One region of the Streptomyces sp. DF42 genome, then DNA from elsewhere that is predicted to be linked to it. Evidence: riboswitches for the same ligand, from Rfam matches in the RefSeq annotation. Region 1 holds a riboswitch; the other holds the start of a gene.
The links. A riboswitch is a leader RNA that binds a small molecule or an ion and turns the genes downstream of it on or off. The one in region 1 is predicted to bind glycine.
Positions count from the first base shown of each region.

Region 1 (5,334 bases):
GCCATGCCGTTGCGTTCGATGCACGGGATCTGGACCAGTCCGCCGACCGGGTCGCAGGTCAGGCCGAGGTTGTGCTCCATGCCGATCTCGGCCGCGTTCTCGACCTGTTCGGGAGATCCGCCGAGTACCTCCGCGAGCGCGCCCGCCGCCATCGAGCAGGCGGAGCCGACCTCGCCCTGGCAGCCGACCTCGGCGCCGGAGATGGACGCGTTCTCCTTGAAGAGCATGCCGATCGCGCCGGCCGCGAGCATGAAGCGGACCACTCCGTCCTCGTCGGCGCCCGGGACGAAGTTGATGTAGTAGTGCAGGACGGCCGGGATGATGCCCGCGGCGCCGTTGGTCGGTGCGGTGACCACGCGCCCGCCCGCGGCGTTCTCCTCGTTCACCGCCATCGCGTAGAGCGTGATCCACTCCATCGCGTGCGCCAACGCGTCGCCCTCGGCGCGGAGTTGGCGGGCGGACACGGCGGCCCGGCGGCGTACATTCAGACCGCCGGGGAGGATGCCCTCGCGGGACATGCCGCGCGCCACGCACGCCTGCATGACCCGCCAGATCTCCAGCAGCCCGGTGCGGATCTCCCCCTCGGTGCGCCAGGCCCGCTCGTTCTCCAGCATCAGGGCGGAGATCGACAGACCCGTCTCCTTGGTCAGGCGCAGCAGTTCGTCGCCGGTGCGGAAGGGGTACTTCAGGACGGTGTCGTCCAGCTTGATGCGGTCCGCGCCGACCGCGTCCTCGTCGACGACGAAGCCGCCGCCCACCGAGTAGTACGTCTTCGACAGCAGCTCCGTACCGGCCGCGTCGTGTGCCCACAGCGTCATGCCGTTCGCGTGGTACTTGAGGGCCTTGCGGCGGTGCAGCTTCAGGTCGTCGTCGAAGGAGAACGGGATCTCGTGCTCGCCCAGCAGCCGGATCCGGCCCGCCTGTTTGATCTGCTCCACCCGGTCGTCGGCACCCTCCACGTCCACCGTCCGCGGCGAGGCGCCCTCCAGGCCGAGCAGTACCGCCTTGGGCGTTCCGTGGCCGTAGCCGGTCGCGCCGAGCGAGCCGTACAGCTCCGCCCGTACCGACGCGACGGAGTCCAGCACCCGCTCGTTGCGCAGCCGGCGGGCGAAGATGCGGGCCGCGCGCATCGGGCCGACCGTGTGGGAGCTGGACGGGCCGATGCCGATCGAGAACAGGTCGAAGACCGAGATGGCCACGGGGACTCCTCACTCTGGGGTGGCGGGGGTGCCCCTGGAGGCACCCCCGCCGGGAACTACTTGGTCAGGCCGGGGTACAGCGGGTGCTTGTCGGCAAGGGCCTTGACCCGAGCCTTCAGCGATTCCACGTCGGCCTCACCGAAGGGAGAAGCCGCCTTGAGCGTCTCGGCGATCACGTCCGCGACCTCGGCGAAGTCCTCGGCCGTGAAGCCGCGGGTGGCGAGGGCGGGCGTGCCCACCCGCAGCCCCGACGTCACCATCGGCGGGCGCGGGTCGTTCGGGACGGCGTTGCGGTTGACCGTGATGCCGACCTCGTGGAGACGGTCCTCGGCCTGCTGCCCGTCCAGTTCGGACTCGCGCAGGTCGACGAGGATGAGGTGGACGTCGGTGCCGCCGGAGAGCACGTTGACCCCGGCCTCCCGGGCGTCGTCGGCCGTCAGACGCTCGGCGAGGATGCGCGCACCCTCCACCGTACGCCGCTGGCGCTCCTTGAACTCCTCGCCCGCAGCGACCTTGAAGGAGACGGCCTTCGCCGCGATCACGTGCTCCAGGGGACCGCCCTGGAAGCCCGGGAAGACGGAGGAGTTCAGCTTCTTCGCGAACTCCTTCTTCGCGAGGATGATCCCGCCGCGCGGACCGCCCAGCGTCTTGTGGGTGGTGGAGGTGACCACGTCCGCGTGCTCGACGGGGTTCGGGTGCAGGCCCGCGGCCACCAGGCCCGCGAAGTGCGCCATGTCGACCCACAGGTACGCCTCGACCTCGTCGGCGATCCGGCGGAACTCCGCGAAGTCCAGCTGCCGCGGGTACGCCGACCACCCGGCGATGATCACCTTCGGCCGGTGCTCCTTGGCCAGCCGCTCCAGCTCCGCCATGTCGACGAGACCGGCGTCGTCGACGTGGTAGGCGACGACGTTGAACTGCTTGCCGGAGAAGTTCAGCCGCATCCCGTGGGTCAGATGCCCGCCGTGCGCCAGGTCCAGGCCGAGGATGGTGTCGCCGGGCTGGGCCAGCGCGAACAGGGCAGCCTGGTTGGCGGAGGCACCGGAGTGGGGCTGGACGTTGGCGTACTCGGCGCCGAACAGCTCCTTGACCCGGTCGATGGCGATCTGCTCGGCGACGTCGACGTGCTCGCAGCCGCCGTAGTAGCGGCGGCCGGGGTAGCCCTCCGCGTACTTGTTGGTGAGGACCGAGCCCTGGGCCTCCATGACGGCGGCCGGCGCGAAGTTCTCGGACGCGATCATCTCGAGGGTGGACTGCTGCCGGTGCAGCTCGGCGTCGACCGCGGCGGCGATCTCCGGGTCGAGCTCGTGCAGGGAAGTGTTCAGTACGGACATGCGTCTACGGCTCCTCAGCCGGCGTTCTGGGCGGTGTACTCGTCGGCGGAGAGCAGGTCGCCCGGCTCGTCCGTGACGCGGACCTTGAAGAGCCAACCGCCTTCGAACGGGGCCGAGTTCACCAGGGACGGGTCGTTCACCACGTCCTCGTTGATCTCGGTGATCTCACCGGTGACGGGGGAGTACAGGTCGCTGACCGACTTGGTCGACTCCAGTTCGCCGCAGGTCTCGCCCGCGGTCACGGCGGAGCCCACCTCGGGAAGCTGGGCGTAGACGACATCGCCGAGCGCGTTGGCCGCGAACTCCGTGATGCCGACCGTCGAGACGCCGTCCTCGGCGACCGACAGCCACTCGTGCTCCTTGCTGTAGCGCAGTTGCTGGGGGTTGCTCATGGCCTGAATTCTCCTGTACGCGAGGGAGTGCTGATGAATGGGTGACTGCTGGATACGCGTGTGAGCAGGGAGGATGTGCGCGGGGTCACGTCCGTGGACGGGCCGCCCACCGCCCAGTTTCTACTTCTGGCGCTTGTAGAACGGCAGCGCCACGACCTCGTACGGTTCGTGACTGCCCCGGATGTCCACGCCCACCCCGGGCGCGCCAGGGGCCGCGTGCGCCGCGTCGACGTACGCCATCGCGATCGGCCGGCCCAGCGTGGGGGAGGGCGCACCGGAGGTGACCTCGCCGATCACTTCACCGCCGGCCACGACCGGGTACCCGGCGCGCGGGACCCGGCGGCCCTCGGCGACCAGGCCGACCAGGACGCGCGGCGGGTTCGACTCGGCGCGTGCGGCGGCCTCCCGCAGGGCCTCGCGGCCCACGAAGTCGCCCTCCTTCTCGAACTTCACCACCCGTCCGAGCCCGGCGTCGAAGGGCGTGAGCGAGGTGGACAGCTCGTGCCCGTACAGCGGCATGCCCGCCTCCAGGCGCAGGGTGTCCCGGCAGGACAGCCCGCAGGGGACAAGGCCGACGGGCGCTCCGGCCTCCGTGAGCGCCTGCCACAGCTTCTCCGCGTCACCGGGGGCGACGAACAGCTCGAAGCCGTCCTCGCCGGTGTAGCCGGTGCGCGCGACGAGGGCCGGGACGCCGGCGACGGTGCCGGGCAGGCCGGCGTAGTACTTCAGGGCGTCGAGGTCGGCGTCGGTGAGGGACGAGAGGATGCCCGCGGCCTCGGGGCCCTGCACGGCGATGAGCGCGTACGCGTCACGGTCGTCGCGCACCTCGGCGTCGAAGCCGGCGGCCCGCTCGACGAGCGCGTCCAGCACCACCTGGGCGTTGGAGGCGTTGGCGACGACCAGGTATTCACTCTCGCCGAGCCGGTAGACGATCAGGTCGTCGAGGATGCCGCCGTCGGCCCGGCAGATCATGGTGTAGCGGGCGCGGCCGACGCCGACGGAGGCGATGTTGCCGACCAGGGCGAAGTTCAGGAGCTGGGCGGCCTGCGGGCCGGTCACGGCGATCTCACCCATGTGGGAGAGGTCGAAGAGTCCGGCCTTCGTGCGTACGGCGAGATGCTCGTCGCGCTCGGAGCCGTAGCGCAGGGGCATGTCCCAGCCGGCGAAGTCGGTCATCGTCGCACCGAGGGAACGATGCAGGGCGTCGAGCGCGGTACGACGGATGTGGGTACTGCTCATCGGACGGTCGTCTCCCAGGGCATAGCGGGACAGGCGAGGGCATTCCTCCCCATCTGTCATCGGAACCTGAGAGGTTCGCCATGACCGCTCGCGGCATGGCTTGCACCGTGGGTGGGGCCACCGGGAAACGGCGGCCCGCTTTTCAGATGTGCCTCGCCCGCGCGGTAACGGGGCCTGAGAGATTCAAGGGAGGGACTTGCTCCTTCGGCGCCCCAGCGACTTGGTGCTGGGGACTCTCCCGCGCGGATTCAAACGGCCGGTATGCAGTTGGCGCGCACATCATCGCACGCCGGGTCCGCGGGTGGCAGGCCGGATCTGCTCCTCCCTTTGTAACTGGCTTGTGGCAAGGCGATCACGAAAACACGAGACACCGCGCATTACCTTCTCTTTACACTCGAAGGGCAGGGGACTCCGTACCCGGCCCCAGGGGAGGACGATCACGGTGGACAGGACCACGGCGTACGCCACGAGCACGGCCGTCGCGCTGCCCGAGCAGCCCGCGGCCCCGGCCCGGGAGGCGTGCGGCATCCGGCCGGAACCCGTGGTCCGCGATCTGCGCGACCGCTCGGGGCGCAGCCCGCACGCCCTGCTCTTCGGCCCCCGCGACCTCGTCGTGATCACCGGCCTGCCCGGCAGCGGCAAGTCCACGCTGATGGAGCGCGCGGTGCGCGGCGTCCGTATCGACTCCCAGGACGCCCGCGACCGCTGGGACGCCCGCGCCTCCCGCTTCCTGCCGTACGCGGTCTACCGCCCCCTCGTCCGGCTCGCCCACTACGCCGGACTGCACCGCGCCCTGCGCGGCGGCGAGGGCGTCGTCGTGCACGACTGCGGCACGCAGGCCTGGGTGCGCGGCTGGCTGGCCCGCGAGGCCCGGCGCCGCGGCGGCCTCCTGCATCTGGTGCTGCTCGACGTCACGCCCGGCGCGGCGCTTCGGGGGCAGCGCGACCGCGGCCGCGGCGTCTCCCGCTACGCGTTCCTGCGTCACCGCACGGCGGCGGGCCGGCTGATCCGCGCGGTGGAGCGGGGCGATCTGCCCGAGGGCGTCGGCTCGGCGGTGCTGCTGGACCGGGACGCGGCGGACGTACTGCGCAGGATCGGCTTCACGGGCTGACCCCTTTGTCCGTCCCACCCGCTAGCCTTTCCGGTCACAGCAGTGGTCATCAGCAGGCA
Region 1 is NZ_CM177859.1:6,724,484-6,729,817, forward strand. It holds gene ACYUED_RS30955 (L-serine ammonia-lyase) at 1-1,199, opposite strand, end outside; gene glyA (serine hydroxymethyltransferase) at 1,256-2,533, opposite strand; gene gcvH (glycine cleavage system protein GcvH) at 2,548-2,925, opposite strand; gene gcvT (glycine cleavage system aminomethyltransferase GcvT) at 3,046-4,164, opposite strand; glycine riboswitch at 4,208-4,316, opposite strand; glycine riboswitch at 4,317-4,415, opposite strand; gene ACYUED_RS30975 (AAA family ATPase) at 4,601-5,275, shown strand.

Region 2 (5,334 bases), 5.2 Mb from region 1:
CTGCGTGGGAAGGCCGTGATCGTGGGCGGGCTCGGGCCGCGCGGGGTGGTCGCGACGGCTTCGTACGAGGCGAGGGTGTTCGGGGTGCGGTCGGCGATGCCGATGGCCCAGGCACGGCGCCTGGCGCCGAACGCCGCGTATCTGGTGCCGCGCTTCGGGTTCTACCGGTCGATCAGCGAGCAGGTCATGGCGTTGCTGCACTCGCTGTCGCCGCTCGTGGAGCCGCTGAGCCTGGACGAGGCCTTCGTGGACCTGGAGGCCGGGGAGGTGGCCTGGGACGCGGCGTCGGCGCGGCTGGTGGGTGAGAAGCTGCGGGCCGACATACGGGCCGGCACGGCGCTCACCGGGTCCGTGGGCCTCGCCGCATCCAAGATGCTCGCGAAGATCGCCTCCGAGGAGGCGAAGCCGGACGGGCTGGTGCTGATCGAGCCGGGGACCGAGCGGGCGCTGCTCGGGCCGATGTCGGTGCGGACGCTGCCGGGGGTGGGGCCTGCGACCGGGGATCATCTTCGGCGGGCCGGAATCACCACGGTCGACGAGATCGCCGAGGCGGGCGAGGACGAGCTGGTCCGGCTGCTGGGCAAGGCCCACGGGCACGCGCTGCACGCCATGGCGCTGGCGCAGGACGACCGGCCCGTGGTCGCGGAGCGTGAGACCAAGTCGGTGTCGGTCGAGGACACCTACGACGTGGACATCCACGACCGGCTGAGGGTGGGCCTCGAGGTGCAGCGGCTGGCCGAGCGGTGCGTGCGGCGGCTGCGCGGGGCGGGGCTTTCGGGGCGGACCATCGTGCTCAAGGTGCGCCGCTACGACTTCTCGACACTGACGCGTTCCGAGACGCTGCGGGGGCCCACCGACGATCCGGGGGTGGTGCGGGAGGCGGCCGCCCGGCTGCTGGACATGGTGGACACCACCGGTGGCGTACGACTGCTCGGTGTCGGGGTCAGCGGGCTCGCCGACTACACGCAGGAGGATCTGTTCGCGCAGGCCGCGGGGGAGCGGACGGAGGCGACGGTGGAGGAGACGGCGGACGAACCCGTACCGGAGCAGGAGGCACCCGCCGAGCGGCGCTGGCCCGCGGGGCACGATGTGCGGCATGCCGAGTTCGGGCACGGGTGGGTGCAGGGAAGCGGCCTCGGGCGGGTCACCGTTCGGTTCGAGACGCCCGAGTCGGAGCCGGGGCGGGTGCGGACCTTCCGGACCGACGACCCCGAGCTGGAACAGGCGGAGCCGCTGCCGTTGGTGGCGGCTGGATCCGCGGCTTCCGTGGACGGGGTTCAGTGTTGACGTGCACGTCAGGCGTCGGCGTCCTCCGCGCCGGCGATCCTGCCGAAGGACCGGTCCGGGACCGAGGGAGGAGAGGGAGGAGAGGCGATGTCGAGACCGTAGTGGTGGTAGAGCTGAAGTTCCTGTTCGGGGGAGAGGTGGCGGCCGACCCCGAAGTCGGGGGCATCCTTGATGAGGGAGCGGTCGAAGGGGACGTGGAGGGTGCCCTCGACCAGTTCGCTGGGCTCCAGGGGAACGAAGGCGTCTCGGGAGAACAGGCCGGTGCGTATGGCCGCCCACTCCGGCACGCCCGTCGCGTCGTCGAGATAGACCTCGTCGATGGTGCCGAGCTTGGTGCCGCTGCGGTCGAACGCCTTGCGGCCGATCAGGTTGCGCGGATCGATGTCGGTCTGCACGGGCCCTCCACTTGGTCGCAACTCATTCGTAAGCACTACAAAAGAGCACATCGGGGCAGGTGGCCACTCGAAGGACCTCGTGGTGCGCTCGCTGGTAGGCTGACAGCGGCTGCTGACCCCGTGCGGGAGAGTCCTCCGGACACCACCGGAGGCGCCGAAGGAGCAAATCCTCCCCGGAATCTCTCAGGCTCACGTACCGCGCGGACGAGGTCACTCTGGAAAGCAGGGCGGGTGTCGACGGCTTCCGCTCTCACCGACGGTGAAAGCCGGACATCCTCGGATGGTCCGGTGAAGCTCTCAGGTCGAGATGACAGAGGGGGAGGCCGATCGGGTACCCGCGCCGTGGTACCCCTCGAAGGTCGTGGCAGACCAGGAGGCCTCCGCAAATGACCGCCCATCGCATTCCGCTCTCCGAGCTCGAGAAGGGGATCCCCTTCGAGCAGCGTCACATCGGCCCCGATCATGAGGCTCGGGCCAAGATGCTCGCGCATGTCGGCTACGGCTCCCTGGACGAGCTCACGGCTGCCGCGGTGCCGGATGTGATCAAGAACGCCGACGCCCTGGATCTGCCGGGCGCGCGTACCGAGGCCGAGGTGCTGGCCGAGCTGCGTTCGCTGGCCGATCGCAACCAGGTTCTCGATTCCATGATCGGGCTCGGGTACTACGGGACCTTCACCCCGCCCGTCATCCTGCGCAATGTGATGGAGAATCCCGCCTGGTACACGGCCTACACGCCCTACCAGCCGGAGATCTCGCAGGGGCGCCTCGAAGCCCTGCTGAACTTCCAGACGATGGTCGCCGACCTCACCGGGCTGCCGACCTCCGGTGCCTCGCTGCTCGACGAGGGCACAGCCGCCGCCGAGGCGATGGCGCTGTCCCGGCGCATGGGCAGGAACAAGAAGGGCCTGTTCCTCATCGACGCGGACGTGCTTCCGCAGACCGTCGCCGTGATCGAGACCCGCGCCGAGCCGACGGGCGTGGAGGTCGTGGTCGCCGACCTCAGCGAGGGCGTTCCGGCGGAGATCGCCGGGCGTGAGATCAACGGCGTGCTCGTCCAGTACCCGGGTGCCTCCGGTGCCGTACGCGACATCAAGGCGTTGATCGACCAGGCGCACGAGCTCGGCGCGCTCGTCACCGTTGCCGCCGACCTGCTCGCGCTGACGCTGCTGAAGTCGCCTGGTGAGCTCGGTGCGGACATCGCGGTCGGTACGACGCAGCGGTTCGGTGTGCCGATGGGCTTCGGCGGTCCGCACGCCGGCTACATGGCCGTACACGAGAAGTTCGCGCGCAGCCTGCCCGGCCGGCTCGTGGGTGTGTCCGTGGACGCCGACGGGCACAAGGCCTACCGGCTGGCCCTGCAGACCCGCGAGCAGCACATCCGGCGCGAGAAGGCGACCAGCAACATCTGCACCGCCCAGGTGCTGCTCGCCGTCATGGCCGGTATGTACGCCGTGTACCACGGGCCCGACGGGCTGAGGGGCATCGCGCAGCGCACCCACCGGTACGCCACGATCCTCGCCGCGGGGCTCACCGCCGGCGGTGTCGAGGTCGTGCACGGCTCGTACTTCGACACGCTCACCGCGCTCGTGCCGGGCCGCGCCGCCGAGGTGGTGGCCACCGCACGGGAGAACGGCGTCAATCTCCACCTCGTCGATGCCGACCAGGTGTCGATCGCCTGTGACGAGACCACCGCGCGGGCCCAACTGGGCGCCGTGTGGGCCGCGTTCGGGGTCGAGGGTGACATCGAGGCGCTGGACGCGGCCGCCGGGGAGGCGATTCCGCAGGCTCTGCTGCGCAGTGACGCCTTCCTCACCCACCCCGTCTTCCACCAGCACCGCTCCGAGACCGCGATGCTGCGCTACCTGCGCCGGCTCGCCGACCGCGACTACGCGCTCGACCGCGGCATGATCCCGCTGGGCTCCTGCACCATGAAGCTCAACGCGACCACGGAGATGGAGCCGGTCACCTGGCCCGAGTTCGGGCAGCTGCACCCGTTCGCGCCCGCCGAGCAGGCGCAGGGGTACCTCACGCTCATCCGTGAGCTGGAGGAGCGGCTCGCCGAGGTCACCGGATACGACAAGGTGTCGCTGCAGCCCAACGCCGGTTCGCAGGGCGAGCTGGCCGGGCTGCTCGCCGTCCGCGGATATCACCGGGCCAACGGGGACGAGCAGCGGACCGTGTGTCTGATCCCGTCCTCCGCGCACGGTACGAATGCCGCCAGCGCCGTCATGGCCGGCATGAAGGTCGTCGTCGTGAAGACCGCCGAGGACGGCGAGATCGACGTCGAGGACCTGCGGGCGAAGATCGAGCAGTACCGCGACGAGCTGTCCGTGCTGATGATCACGTACCCCTCCACGCACGGTGTGTTCGAGGAGCATGTCGCCGACATCTGCGCGCAGGTGCACGAGGCCGGCGGGCAGGTGTACGTCGACGGGGCCAACCTCAACGCCCTGGTGGGGCTTGCCAAGCCGGGGCACTTCGGCGGTGACGTCTCGCACCTCAACCTGCACAAGACCTTCTGCATCCCGCACGGCGGCGGCGGTCCCGGGGTCGGTCCGGTCGGTGTGCGTGCGCACCTGGCGCCGTATCTGCCGAACCACCCGATGCAGCCGGCGGCCGGTCCCGAGACGGGTGTCGGGCCGATATCGGCGGCTCCGTGGGGTTCCGCGGGGATCCTGCCGATCTCGTGGGCGTACGTCCGGCTGATGGGCGGCGAGGGCCTGAAGCGTGCCACGCAGGTGGCGGTCCTCAGCGCCAACTACATCGCCAAGCGGCTCGAACCGCACTACCCCGTGCTCTACAACGGCCCCGGCGGCCTGGTCGCGCACGAGTGCATCATCGACCTGCGGCCGCTGACCAGGGCGACCGGTGTGAGCGTCGACGACGTCGCTAAGCGGCTGATCGACTACGGGTTCCACGCGCCGACGATGTCGTTCCCGGTGGCCGGCACGTTGATGATCGAGCCGACCGAGTCCGAGGACCTGATCGAGCTGGACCGGTTCTGCGAAACGATGATCGCCATCCGTGCGGAGATCGAGAAGGTCGGCGCGGGCGAGTGGCCGGCCGAGGACAACCCGCTCCGAGGTGCGCCGCACACGGCCGCCGCGCTCCGTGGGGAGTGGGAGCACGCGTACACGCGTGAGGAGGCTGTCTTCCCGGCCGGGGTGTCGGCCGCCGACAAGTACTGGCCGCCGGTGCGTCGGATCGACCAGGCCTTCGGTGACCGCAACCTGGTCTGCTCGTGCCCGCCGCTGGACGCGTACGAGGACTGAGCCCGGACGAGGGGCCCCGCTTCGGCGGGGCCCCATCGCGTTATGCCGTCGCGAGCGAGATCTCGGTCGACTTGATCAGGGCGACGACCGTTGTGCCGGATGCCAGCGCGAGGTCCTGGGCGGCGTCCCTGGTGATCGCGGAGGTGAGTTCGCCGCCCTCGACGGCCACCTTGACGGAGGCCATCGCTTCGCCGGAGGTGACCGCGGTGACCGTGCCGGGCAGCTGGTTGCGGATGGACAGGCCCTTGACCGGGCCGGTGGCGAGGGAGACCTCTGTCGACTTCACCAGGGCGCGGACCGTGGAGCCCGGGGTGAGCGCCAGGTCGTTCACGGCTTCAAGGGTGATCGCCGCGGTGAGGTCCTGGCCTCCGGTGAGGCGG
Region 2 is NZ_CM177859.1:1,566,672-1,572,005, reverse strand. It holds gene ACYUED_RS07115 (DNA polymerase IV) at 1-1,287, shown strand, start outside; gene ACYUED_RS07110 (PRC-barrel domain-containing protein) at 1,296-1,682, opposite strand; glycine riboswitch at 1,796-1,891, shown strand; gene gcvP (aminomethyl-transferring glycine dehydrogenase) at 2,069-4,954, shown strand; gene ACYUED_RS07100 (TOBE domain-containing protein) at 4,995-5,334, opposite strand, start outside.
Region 2: it holds a riboswitch for glycine, as region 1 does, so the genes downstream of both, gcvP (aminomethyl-transferring glycine dehydrogenase) here and gcvT (glycine cleavage system aminomethyltransferase GcvT) in region 1, are expected to answer to the same signal.